4 regions of the Pantoea sp. X-Soil-ISGK-259 genome follow, and region 3 is predicted to be linked to each of the others. Evidence: predicted binding sites of a transcription regulator. Region 3 holds the regulator's gene; each other region holds the start of a gene.

Region 1 (3,116 bases), 730 kb from region 3:
GCTGGGTGCGGGCAAAAGACTGCTACGCACCACGCTGTGGTGTGAGTTTGCCCTGCTCGGCGTCGTCTCGGGCGTGGCGGCCGCGATGGGAGCAGAAGCGGCGCTATGGGGATTACAGACAAAGATTTTCGATTTCCCGTGGCAGCCTGACTGGACATTATGGCTGGCACTGCCGTTATGCGGCGCGTTGCTGTTATCGCTGTGCGGTGGCTGGCTTGGGATTCGGTTACTGAAAGGGAAGGCGTTGTTCAGGAAGTTTGATGCGGCATAAGGCAGGGCTGACTAAGGCGGCATGAGGCCGCCTTTAACCTTTATCCGGAACGCCCCAAGAACCCGCAAGCGGGTAACGGGAAACTACAGCTTTTCAACGGCCCAGGCGATGCCGCTGGCGTACTCTTCCGGGAGCAGGGGCACCAGCGCATTGAGTGCTGTTTTGAGCCGCCTTGCATCGCTGTCGGTCAGATTCAGATGACCCACTTTACGGCCCGGTCGCACCTCTTTGTCGTACCAGTGCAGATGCACCAGCGGCTGCTGCAGCCAGTTGAGATTCACATCGGTGCCGATCAGATTAACCATTACCGACGGCGCAAATACCATCGGCTGTGGCAATGCCAGACCAAGAATGGCGCGCAGATGCAGCTCAAACTGGCTGATCGACGCACCGTTCTGCGTCCAGTGACCACTGTTGTGCACGCGGGGCGCCAGCTCATTAATCAGCAGCCCATCAGGCGTAACGAAACACTCCATTGCCATTACGCCAACGTAATTCAGTGCCTGCATAATGGCGCTGAGCATCGATTCAGCCTGCTGCTGCTGAGCCTGGTCTGCCTGCGGAAACGCTACACTGGTGCGCAGAATGCCATCCTGATGCAGGTTATGCGTCAGCGGATAGAATACAACGGTGCCATCGTGACCGCGTGCGCCCACCAGTGAGACTTCACCGGAAAAGTTGATGCCCTGCTCAACGATACATTCGCCGTAACACGCTTCGGGTAGCTGATGCGTCTCATCAGCACGCAGACGCCACTGACCTCGCCCGTCGTAACCGCCGGTGCGGCTTTTCACGATGGCCAGTTCGCCCAGCGAGTCAAACACTGCCGGCCATTCGCTTTTATCGGCCAGCAACTGCCATGGCGCGGTGGCAAGCCCCAGCTGGTCCAGCAGCTGTTTCTGCGTCAGACGATCGGCCAGACGCGGAAAAATATCACGGTTAACAAAGGCCGGATGGCTCGCCAGTTCGCGCGTCAGCGCGGTCTCCGGCCAGCGTTCGATTTCGGCGGTGATCACACTGTCAGCGATGGGCAGGGAAGCAGGATCCGCCTCCAGACCCACCGGATAGACCGCGATCCCCAACGGTTCACCTGCCTGACGCAGCATACGACCCAGCTGGCCGTTGCCCAGTACGCAAACCGGCTTCATGCATCCACCCGCGGATCAGGATGGTTCAGCACCTCATCGGTCTGACTCTGACGCCAGGTCGTCAGGCGTGACGCCAGCCCACTGTCATGCAGCGCCAGAATCTGTGCGGCCAGCAGCGCGGCATTGGCTGCGCCTGCTTTGCCAATCGCCAGCGTTCCGACCGGAATGCCGCGCGGCATCTGCACAATTGAATAGAGGCTATCCACGCCGCTTAGTGCAGCGCTCTGCACCGGTACACCCAGCACTGGCACCAGAGTTTTTGCCGCCAGCATACCTGGCAGATGTGCTGCGCCACCTGCGCCAGCAATAATCACCTGAAAACCGTTATCGGCTGCCGTTTCGGCAAAGCTGAACAGTTTATCCGGGGTACGGTGCGCAGAGACTACTTCAACATGAAAAGGGACGTCCAGGCTGGTGAGGATCTCAGCGGCGAACTGCATGGTGGCCCAGTCACTTCTGGAACCCATAACAATGGCGATGCGGGCCGGGGCGTTGGATGACATGCGGTCAACTCCTGTGAATAGACAAACAGACCTGGCCGGGCGGACAGGTTTTGAAGGGCACCGAGAATAGCATGAGAAGCACGCAAGGAAAACGGTTGCGTCCCGCTAACGTCCGCGAATTAACCGCAGATTAGAAGTCGAAATCGATGAGCTGAATGCCGCTGGCGTCGAGCTGAATCATGGAACCCCGGCTGTGCCAGGCACCCAGCACCGCGCGTTCCGCCGTTTCACCCTGCAGGTTCAGCGTATGAATGGCGGGGCGATGGGTATGACCGTGGATCAACAGCGGCACCTGCTGGCGCAGCATAGCGGCAGTGACTGCCTCCTGGTTTACATCCATGATGGTCTGGGATTTGTGCTGGTTTGCCTGTTTACTGTCGGCGCGCATCCGGGCCGCAATGCGTTTGCGGATCCTCAACGGCAGCGCCAGGAACAGTCGCTGGATCCACGGATTGTGCACTTTGGCACGAAAGCGCAGATAACCCGCATCGTCGGTGCAGAGCGTATCACCGTGCATGATGAGCAGCCGATGGCCGTAGAGCGTCAGTACCTGCTCTTCCGGCAGCAGCGTCATGCCGCTTGCGCGCGCAAAGCGTCGGCCAATCAGGAAATCCCGATTGCCATGGATGAAGAAGACCGGAACCGGGAGGGCGCGCAGGGCGCGGGCAATCTGCTGATGCAGAGGATTGGGATCGTCGTCACCAATCCAGGCTTCGAACAGATCGCCGAGAATATAGAGCGCGTCGCAGTGGGGCGCTTCGCGCTGTAAAAAATGCAGAAAACCGGCGGTAATCGCCGGTTCTTCCTGACACAGATGGAGATCTGCGATAAACAGCGTGCGCGACATTACTCGCTGACGGTCACTTTCTGGATAACGACGTCATCTTTTGGCACATCCTGATGCATGCCGCTGCGGCCAGTAGAGACTGCTTTGATTTTCTCGACCACATCCATGCCTTCAACCACTTCAGCGAACACGCAGTAGCCCCAGCCCTGAACGCTTTCGTCACGGAAGTTCAGGAAGTCGTTGTCAGCTACGTTGATGAAGAACTGTGCGGTGGCAGAGTGCGGCGCAGAAGTACGTGCCATTGCCAGCGTACCTTTGGTGTTTTTCAGACCGTTGTTCGCTTCATTCTGAATTTCGGCTTTGGTTTCTTTCTGCTTCATGCCCGGCTCGAAGCCGCCGCCCTGAAT
Region 2 (3,116 bases), 1.3 Mb from region 3:
ACGTGATCGGCACAGATGTTACCGATGCCGCCCGCCAGCATAATCGGCTTATGATAGCCGCGCAGCTCAGTGCCGTTGTGGCTGGTGACCTGCTCTTCATAAGTACGGAAGTAGCCATTCAGAGCCGGACGACCAAATTCATTGTTGAAGGCAGCGCCGCCCAGAGGTCCGTCGGTCATGATCTCCAGTGCGCTGACAATGCGGGCTGGTTTACCGAAGTCCTCTTCCCACGGCTGTTCAAAGCCAGGAATACGCAGGTTAGAGACCGAGAATCCGACCAGGCCCGCTTTTGGCTTGGAGCCGCGACCGGTTGCGCCTTCATCACGGATTTCACCACCAGAACCGGTGGCCGCGCCTGGCCACGGCGAAATCGCCGTTGGGTGGTTGTGCGTTTCCACCTTCATCAGAATGTGCGCAGCTTCCTGATGCCAGCGGTACTCGCTCTCTCCGGCGTCAGCAAAGAAGCGGCCAACCTCTGATCCTTCCATAACGGCGGCGTTATCTTTATAGGCAGAGAGCACGAAGTCCGGCGTCTTCTCCATCGTATTTTTGATCATTTTAAACAGCGACTTTGGCTGTTTCTCGCCGTCGATAATCCAGTCGGCGTTGAAAATCTTGTGACGACAGTGCTCAGAGTTCGCCTGCGCAAACATATAGAGTTCAATGTCGTTGGGGTTACGACCCAGTGCGGTAAACGCCGCCACCAGGTAGTCAATTTCATCGTCTGCCAGCGCCAGACCCAGGGAGATATTGGCCTGCACCAGCGCCTGACGGCCCTCACCCAGCAGATCGACACTTTTCACCGGCTGCGGCGTGTGGTGCGCGAACAACTGCTCAGCCTGCGCCAGGTCACTGAAGACCGTTTCCATCATCCGATCGTGCAGCAGTGTGCCCAGCGTTTGCCACTGCGCTTCGGTCAGCTGGGGAGCCTGTACATAGAAAGCCAGACCACGTTCCAGACGACGGACCTGTGGCAGGCCGCAGTTGTGGGCGATATCGGTTGCTTTGGATGACCAGGGCGAAATGGTACCAGGACGCGGTGTCACCAGCAGCAGACGACCCTGTGGAGCATGTTCAGCAAGAGAGGGACCATATTTCAGCAGACGTTGCAGACGGCTCTGTTCGTCAGCGCTTAAGGGCGTACTGACATCAGCAAAATGGATGTACTCAGCGTAAATATCACTCACCGGCAGATGAGCGTCCTGAAAGCGGGTCAGCAGTTTGTTTACACGAAATGCCGACAGGGCGGGCGAACCACGCAGAATTTCCATTAATAAGTCTCTCGTCAGGGCGCCGGGCGACGCAAATTGGGCGCAACAGGGAAAACGGGGCGTATTATAGAGAAAGCGACCTCGCGACGAAACCGTTTGCGCACAATTTTTGGCGACCCGGATTTGCCTGAAATTTGCGCAAAAGCTGCTATAAAAGTTGCTCAGCGTGATTTTGTTGCGCAAAATGCCCCTCGCTCTGGGAGTTCAAAGAAGATAAATACTGCCTTTAAAAGACAGAGGCCTTAGAGCCAGCGAGAGATAACTATTTGAAACGCCTAAAATTTAATTATCTGTTTATCGGTCTGGTTGCCGTGCTGTTAGCGTTAGCGCTATGGCCATCCATTCCCTGGTATGGGGGGGGGCAGGACCAGATTTCACAGATTAAATCGCGGGGAGTGCTGCGTGTCAGTACCATCAACTCCCCATTGACTTACTACACAGTTAACCAATTACCGGCCGGTATGGACTATGAGCTGGCAAAACGTTTCGCCGATTATCTGGGCGTCAAACTTAAGGTGACGGTTCGTCCTAACCTGAGCGATCTGTTTGATGACCTTGACGATGGCAAAGCCGATGTGCTGGCCGCCGGGCTGAACTATAACAATGAACGCCTGACGCGTTATCAGACCGGGCCAGGTTACTACAATGTTTCGCAGCAGCTGGTCTATCGCGTGGATAAGCCGCGCCCTAAAAACCTCGGTGACTTAAAGGGGCGGCTAACGGTTGCGGCGGGATCGGCTTACCTGTCAACGCTGAAGAGCGCGCGTTCTAATCAGTTTCCCGATCTGGACTGGGCGATCTCCACCGATCAGAGCCCTAAAGCCCTGCTGGAAGCGGTAGCTGATGGCAAGCTCGACTACACCATTGGCGACTCCGTCACCATCGCCCTGTTGCAGCGCATTTATCCGCAGCTGGCGGTCGCGTTCGACGTCACCGATGAAGAGCCGGTGACCTGGTATGTGCGGCACAGCGATGATGACAGCCTGAATGCGGCGATGCTCGACTTCTTTAACGGGATGGGAGAAGAAGGCGCGATGGCGCGGCTGGAGGAGAAATATCTCGGCCACGTCGGCACCTTTGATTATGTCGATACCCGCACTTTCCTGCGGGCCATCGACAATACGCTGCCCGACATCAAACCGCTGTTTGAGAAGTACGCTACCAGCATTGACTGGCGACTGCTGGCAGCGATCTCCTATCAGGAGTCGCACTGGAATCCGCAGGCCACCTCCCCTACCGGCGTACGCGGCATGATGATGCTGACGCGTAACACCGCGGAGAGTCTGGATGTGGGTGATCGTACCGATCCCGAACAGAGCATTCGCGGCGGCAGTCAGTATCTGCAGGATATGATGGCGAAGGTGCCACAGAGCATCCCGGAAGATGAACGTATCTGGTTTGCGCTGGCGGCTTACAACATGGGCTATGCCCATATGCTCGACGTCCGCAAGCTGACGGCACGCCAGGGTGGCGATCCGGACAGCTGGGCGGATGTAAAGCTGCGTCTGCCGATGCTGAGTCAGAAGCGTTACTACACCCAGACGACGTATGGCTACGCCCGAGGGCATGAAGCTTATAACTACGTGGAGAATATCCGCAAGTATCAGCTAAGTCTGGTGGGTTATCTGCAGGAGCAGGAGAAGCGTCTGAAGCAGCAGGCGGAAGCCCAGGCCGAACTGGCGAAGGGCTATCCGGCGGTTGAACCAAAGATCGCGATGAACTAACCCTGGCGCTGCGCCTGACGCAGCGCTTTTTTCTGCTCGCGACGCATACGGAAAAAATCGCTCAGCATGGCGGCGCACTCTTCAGCCAGCACGCCACTGTGCAATTCAATCTGATGATTCA
Region 3 (3,116 bases):
GTAATATTTGCCGCTTGCTGTTAAAAATTTTGAAGGCAGATTATGTGGTCAGAATATGCATTAGAAGTGGTTGACGCAGTCGCCCGTGGCGGCAGCTTTAGCGCTGCTGCGCAGGAGTTACATCGGGTGCCCTCTGCCATCAGTTACACGGTGCGGCAGCTGGAGAGTTGGCTGGCGGTGCCGCTGTTTGAGCGTCAGCACCGTGAAGTGGTACTGACTCCGGCAGGCGAGCATTTTGTCCGTGAAGGGCGCAGCGTCATCAAAAAAATGCTAGCCACACGACGACAGTGTCAGCAGCTGGCCAACGGCTGGCGCGGTCAGCTCAGCATCGCGGTTGACCGTATCGCTAAACCTCAGCGCACCCGGCAACTGGTTAAAGATTTCTATCGCCATTTCCCCGACATGGAGCTGATCATCAGTTATGAAGTTTTTAACGGCGTCTGGGATGCGCTGGCCGATGGCCGGGTAGAAGTGGCCATTGGGGCCACCCAGGCGATTCCGGTGGGCGGACGTTTTGCGTTTCGCGATATGGGCACACTCAACTGGCGCTGCGTGGTCGCGCCCGATCATCCCCTGACGCAGGCGAGCCAGATCGATGACGACACGCTGCGTAGCTGGCCGTCACTGGTGCTGGAAGATACTTCACGCGCACTGCCGCGCCGAATGACATGGACGCTGGATAACCAGCGCAGGCTGGTGGTGCCGGAATGGCAAACCGGGCTGGAGTGCGTGCAGGCGGGATTGTGTGTGGCGATGGTGCCCGGTCATCTTGCCAGGCCACTGCTCGACAGCGGCGATCTGGTTGAACTGACTCTGCCGGTGGCGTTTCCGGACAGTCCCTGCTGTGTCAGCTGGGCTGAGGATCGCGCATCACCGGCGACTGGCTGGTTGCTCAGCTACCTGGGTGATGCGCAAACGCTTAATCAGGAGTGGTTAAGCGAGGATTAACGGCGATAGTCGCGGAATGGACCGTCGGCCACCGAGCGGCGCTCAATCAGCGTAGGGTGTACTTCAATCGTCTGTGACACTTCACGCTTACTGGTGATGCGGTCCAGCAGCATATCCAGCGCTTTTTCACCTAACTGAGCTTTAGGCTGATGCACGGTGGTCAGGGCCGGTGCGAAATAGCGGGCGTTGCGCACATTATCATAACCGATCACCGAAATATCCTGCGGTACGCGCAAACCCATTTCGTCGGCGGCGCAAATTGCACCCATTGCCATGATATCACCACCGCAGAACACCGCCGTCGGGCGCTGTTTCTGTGACAGGATCTGCTGCATCGCCTGATAGCCCGACTCCGGCTCAAAGTCACCCTGGACAATCCACTCGGCGCGCGGCTGAATGCTGGCTTCTTCCAGCGCCTTCAGGAAACCGGCATGACGTCCGCCACCGGTATTACGCTCCATCTGACCGGGGATAGCACCAATGTCGCGGTGACCGCGTTCAATCAGATAGCGTCCTGCCAGATAGCCGCCCTGGAACGCGTTATCCAGAACCGTGTCGGTGAAGTCGGCGCGCGATTCGCCCCAGTCCATTACCACCATCGGGATGTTACGGTTCTCTTCCAGCATCTGCAGCAGGTCGTCTGGATATTCTGAGCACATCACCAGCAGACCATCGACACGCTTCTGCGCCATCATGCTGAGATAGGCGCGCTGTTTTTGCAGATCGTTATGCGAATTCCCCAGAATCAGCGTATAGCCTTTGTCAAAACAGTGATTCTCAATCGCTTCAATAATCTCTGCGAAATAGGGGGCTTCGCTGGAGGTCGCCAGCAGGCCCAGCGTTCTGGTGTGATTCACTTTCAGGCTGCGCGCCACGGCGCTTGGCGAATAGTGCAGTTCTTTTATCGCCTGCCAGACCGCGTTACGCGTCTCTTCTGCGACAAAGCGGGTTTTATTGATGACGTGCGAAACCGTCGTCGTTGAGACGCCAGCGCGTTTCGCCACATCTTTAATTGTTGCCATGAAAATCGGACTCCAGTGCTTATCTAACTCTATGATAAGCGTAGTGTTAAACGTTTGCGTCTGCTCAGGGTTTTTTCCGCAAAAATGCCGCGTTTTTGGCCGGTTTACAGGCCGCTGGCGGAAATAAAACGCCTGAAAACCGGCGCAAACGGAATCAGGATTGCGCGCGTTGCGCAACAAAGGCGGGATTCTAACAAGGCTGAACGGATAAAACGAGATTTTTACCGGGCCCTGTGGGAAAATGCGATATCCCCACAAATTGTGTGACTAAGGAGCAAACAATGAGTACCGATCTTAAACTGGCTTTAATGACGACTGCGGGCTGTCTGCTGATGATTGTAGCCTTTAGTTTTACCGCCATTCTGCACTAAAAAAAAGCCGGGAATCTCCCGGCTTTTTACGACTGTTTTCTGGTTAGCGTATGGTTTTCGGCGTCATCACACGACGGGCACCAATGTAATGACGCTGCCAGTAATCTTCCCCTAATGCGCTAATCTGAATGTCTTTTCCGGTACGCGGTGACTGGATAAACTTGCCATCTCCCAGGTACACGCCAACGTGATCCGCTGTACCGCGACCATTAATACGGAAGAAGACCAGATCGCCTTTCTCCAGCGACTCACGCTTGATGGGTGCGGCGTCACGCAGGTGATACATCTCATTAGCGGTACGCGGAATCTTAAACTTCACCAGATCTTTATAGGCGTACCAGACCAGGCCGCTGCAATCGAAGCCGGTATGCGGCGAAGTGCCGCCCCACTGGTAGGGTTTACCCAGCTGGCCCATCAGTTTGGTCATCGCGGTTTCGCGAGCCTTCTGATAACGCTGACGGTGGGATTTGCTCATTTTAATCGTGCCCGGCTCGCTGGTGGTGACCTCAGCGGTTTTTAGCAGGCGCTGATGGCCATAGCGTTTCTTCTCTTTGTTCTTTTGCTGGCTTTTGCTTATACGGGCGGTTTTAAGCGAGGTCTTCTTAGCAGGCGTCTGTTTGGCAGTGAGTTCGACTTTTTTCTGTTTTTTCGTTTTAAGTTTTTGAACAGGGCTGAGGCGAGTCTTTTTCGTCACCGTTTTTACCTGGCGACGTTTGCGGCGTTCATCGTCGCGCGCACTCTTTTTTTCTGCTTTATGCGTACTGACGTTCACCGG
Region 4 (3,116 bases), 1.3 Mb from region 3:
AGAATTGCGTTTGAGGACCAGGCGCTGACCAGCACGCCGGTTAACGCCGAGCTGATGACAAAGGCCAGCGAGCCCCACAGCCTGACCGGCCCGTATGCCAGCCCAATCTGCTGTGTCCAGGTGGCGGCCAGCGCATCGCTGAGGGGAACCAGCGGTGAGAAAAAGAGGTTAAAGCCAATCATCACGGTAAGCAGCCACATCCACTGCTCGCCCACCCAGAAACCGGCGGCGAACAGACAGGTCATCAGCGCCAGCAGGCGCAGCGCCGTAATCAACCGTGATGGATTTTTGACCTGAGAAGCGATAAGCAGACTGCCGACAAAGCGCGCGACCATGCCACATCCGAGCAGCAGGCCAATCTTTTCAGCATCCAGGCCGGTGCCTTTCAGCCACACGCCCCAGAATGGCAGATAGATGCCGTAACAGAAGAAGTAAGTGAAGTAGCCCAATCCGAGCCATCTGGCGGAGCCGATTGCCATATTCCCTCCAGTAAGTTTGCTGCCAGGCAGCATAAACAGGCGTTACTCTGGCAGAGCACTGCGGAGCAGGCAATAAAAAAGGATGGCAATTGCCATCCTTTTTGTGCTGTCTTACAACAGGTTAGCGATTAAGCATAGACCGGCAGACGGCTGCAGATATCCAGCACTTTCTTTTTGGTGCGCTCAATGGTGGCTTCGTCATTGACGTTATCCAGTACATCAGCGATCCAGCCAGCCAGCTCACGCACGTCTGCTTCGTTGAAGCCACGACGCGTAACGGCAGGTGTACCGATACGGATACCCGACGTCACAAACGGGCTTTTCGGGTCGTTCGGTACGCTGTTCTTGTTAACCGTGATGTTGGCACGGCCCAGCGCGGCATCCGCTTCTTTACCGGTCAGGTTTTTGCTCACCAGATCGATCAGGAAAAGATGGTTATAGGTGCCACCGGAAACGATGTCATAGCCACGCTCAATCAGCACTTCAACCATCGCTTTGGCATTTTTTGCCACCTGCTGCTGATAGGTTTTGAACTCCGGCTCCATCGCCTCTTTGAAGGCAACCGCTTTACCCGCGATAACGTGCATCAGAGGACCGCCCTGGCCGCCCGGGAAGACAGCAGAGTTCAGTTTCTTGTAGAAATCTTCGTCGCCGTTTTTAGCCAGAATGATACCACCGCGCGGACCCGCCAGCGTTTTGTGGGTGGTGGAGGTCACGACGTGCGCATGGGGAATCGGGCTTGGATAAACGTCTGCGGCAATCAGGCCGGCAACGTGGGCCATATCGACAAACAGCCAGGCACCCACGCTATCCGCGATTTCACGCATTTTCGCCCAGTCGCAGACGCCAGAGTAAGCTGAGAAGCCGCCAACGATCATTTTTGGCTTGTGGGTTTTCGCCAGTTCAGCCAGCTCGTCGTAATTGATTTTTCCGGTCTCATCGATACCGTAAGCAACCACGTTATAGAGTTTGCCAGACAGGTTAACCGGTGAGCCGTGAGTCAGGTGTCCACCGTGCGCCAGGTTCATCCCGAGGATAGTATCGCCCGGCTGAAGCAGCGCCGTATAAACAGCGAAGTTAGCCTGTGAACCTGAGTGTGGCTGCACGTTAGCGTAATCAGCACCAAACAGCGCTTTTGCGCGGTCAATCGCCAGCTGCTCAACGATATCAACGTACTCACAGCCGCCGTAGTAACGTTTGCCCGGATAGCCTTCAGCGTATTTATTGGTGAGCTGAGAACCCTGTGCCTGCATAACACGCGGGCTGGTGTAGTTTTCAGAAGCAATCAGTTCAATGTGCTCTTCCTGACGCACTGTCTCCTGCTCCATTGCCTGCCACAACTCGGCATCGTAATCGGCAATGTTCATATCACGCTTTAACATCCGGATCTCCTGACTCAGCTAACTTTCTGACGGTATTTACCCCCCTTCAGGGGCGAAGGCCAACAGTGTAAACCGTTTTAACAGGTGAAGGTAGGGTGAACCGCCTCTTTTTACGCAAACGATTGGCTGGCGACTGGCAGCGCTTTTTTACACCTTTTTAGCCTGTTCACCCGTCACATTTTTTCTCAACGATGTGACGGCGGCGTCTGTTGATGCACCAAAAAGTTGCCACATGGGGAGCCAGAAAGTTTCCCGGGTTATTTACACCACAGGCAAGGCGGCTATAACATGCATTTATAATACATGTTTAATAAGAGGCCATTGATATGCTTGATGCACACACCATCGCCACCGTTAAATCGACGCTGCCTGCCATAGCCGCCTGCGGTCCAAAGCTTACCGCACACTTCTATGACCGTATGCTGTCGCACCACCCTGAACTCAAAAACGTCTTCAATATGAATAACCAGCGCAATGGCGATCAGCGCGAAGCGTTGTTCAACGCTATCTGCGCCTATGGCGCGAATCTGGAGAATCTGGCCGTGCTGCTGCCTGCGGTAGAAAAAATCGCGCAGAAACACACCAGCCTGAATATTCAGCCTGCCCAATACGCCATCGTCGGTGAAAATCTGCTGGCGACCATCAAAGAATTGCTGAATCCCGGTGACGAGGCGCTGGCTGCGTGGGGCCAGGCCTATGGCATCCTGGCGGATGTGTTCATCAATCGGGAAGAAGAGATCTATCAGGCCACAGCGCAGCAAACCGGCGGCTGGCGTGGCACCCGCGCGTTTCGCATCAGCGCAGTTGAGCAGCAGAGCGAGGTCATTAAAAGCTTTACCTTCACGCCGGTGGATGGCGGCCCGGTAGCCGCTTTTAAACCGGGTCAGTATCTGACAGTACACCTGCAGCCTGCCAGCTTCGAGCATCACCAGATTCGTCAGTACTCACTGACGCATCTCAGCAACGGTAAAGCGTATCGTATTGCGGTGAAACGCGAAGCGCAGGGCACGGTCTCCGGCTGGCTGCATCAGCATGGCAAAGTGGGTGATGAGCTGATGCTCGCCGCACCGCACGGCGACTTCTTCCTGGAGGTCGATTCTGGCACGCCAGTCGCACTTATCTCTGCGGGCGTGGGTCAGACGCCGATGCTGGCGATGCTGCATTCACTGGCAGCCAGCGAGCATCGCGCACCGGTCAGCTGGCTGCACGCCGCAGAGAACGGCAAACAGCATGCGTTTGGCGAGGAAGTCGGTGC

What was found. Region 3 encodes PurR, which represses purine synthesis genes. Its sites were predicted from a motif close to CANGCAAACGTTTGCNTG; they were not measured.
Region 1: the regulator PurR is predicted to act here: its motif matches at 2,007-2,024, upstream of purE (5-(carboxyamino)imidazole ribonucleotide mutase).
Region 2: the regulator PurR is predicted to act here: its motif matches at 1,357-1,374, upstream of purL (phosphoribosylformylglycinamidine synthase).
Region 4: the regulator PurR is predicted to act here: its motif matches at 1,973-1,990, upstream of glyA (serine hydroxymethyltransferase).

The regions. Positions count from the first base shown of each region.
Region 1 is NZ_AP035986.1:1,030,647-1,033,762, forward strand. It holds gene ybbP (putative ABC transporter permease subunit YbbP) at 1-271, shown strand, start outside; gene purK (5-(carboxyamino)imidazole ribonucleotide synthase) at 355-1,419, opposite strand; gene purE (5-(carboxyamino)imidazole ribonucleotide mutase) at 1,416-1,922, opposite strand; gene lpxH (UDP-2,3-diacylglucosamine diphosphatase) at 2,053-2,769, opposite strand; gene ppiB (peptidylprolyl isomerase B) at 2,769-3,116, opposite strand, start outside.
Region 2 is NZ_AP035986.1:3,037,372-3,040,487, forward strand. It holds gene purL (phosphoribosylformylglycinamidine synthase) at 1-1,271, opposite strand, end outside; gene mltF (membrane-bound lytic murein transglycosylase MltF) at 1,538-2,995, shown strand; gene tadA (tRNA adenosine(34) deaminase TadA) at 2,992-3,116, opposite strand, start outside.
Region 3 is NZ_AP035986.1:1,764,862-1,767,977, forward strand. It holds gene punR (DNA-binding transcriptional activator PunR) at 43-948, shown strand; gene purR (HTH-type transcriptional repressor PurR) at 945-1,970, opposite strand; gene cydH (cytochrome bd-I oxidase subunit CydH) at 2,252-2,341, shown strand; gene AC6I77_RS08220 (C40 family peptidase) at 2,385-3,116, opposite strand, start outside.
Region 4 is NZ_AP035986.1:3,026,442-3,029,557, forward strand. It holds gene AC6I77_RS14310 (3-phenylpropionate MFS transporter) at 1-479, opposite strand, end outside; gene glyA (serine hydroxymethyltransferase) at 608-1,861, opposite strand; gene hmpA (NO-inducible flavohemoprotein) at 2,188-3,116, shown strand, end outside.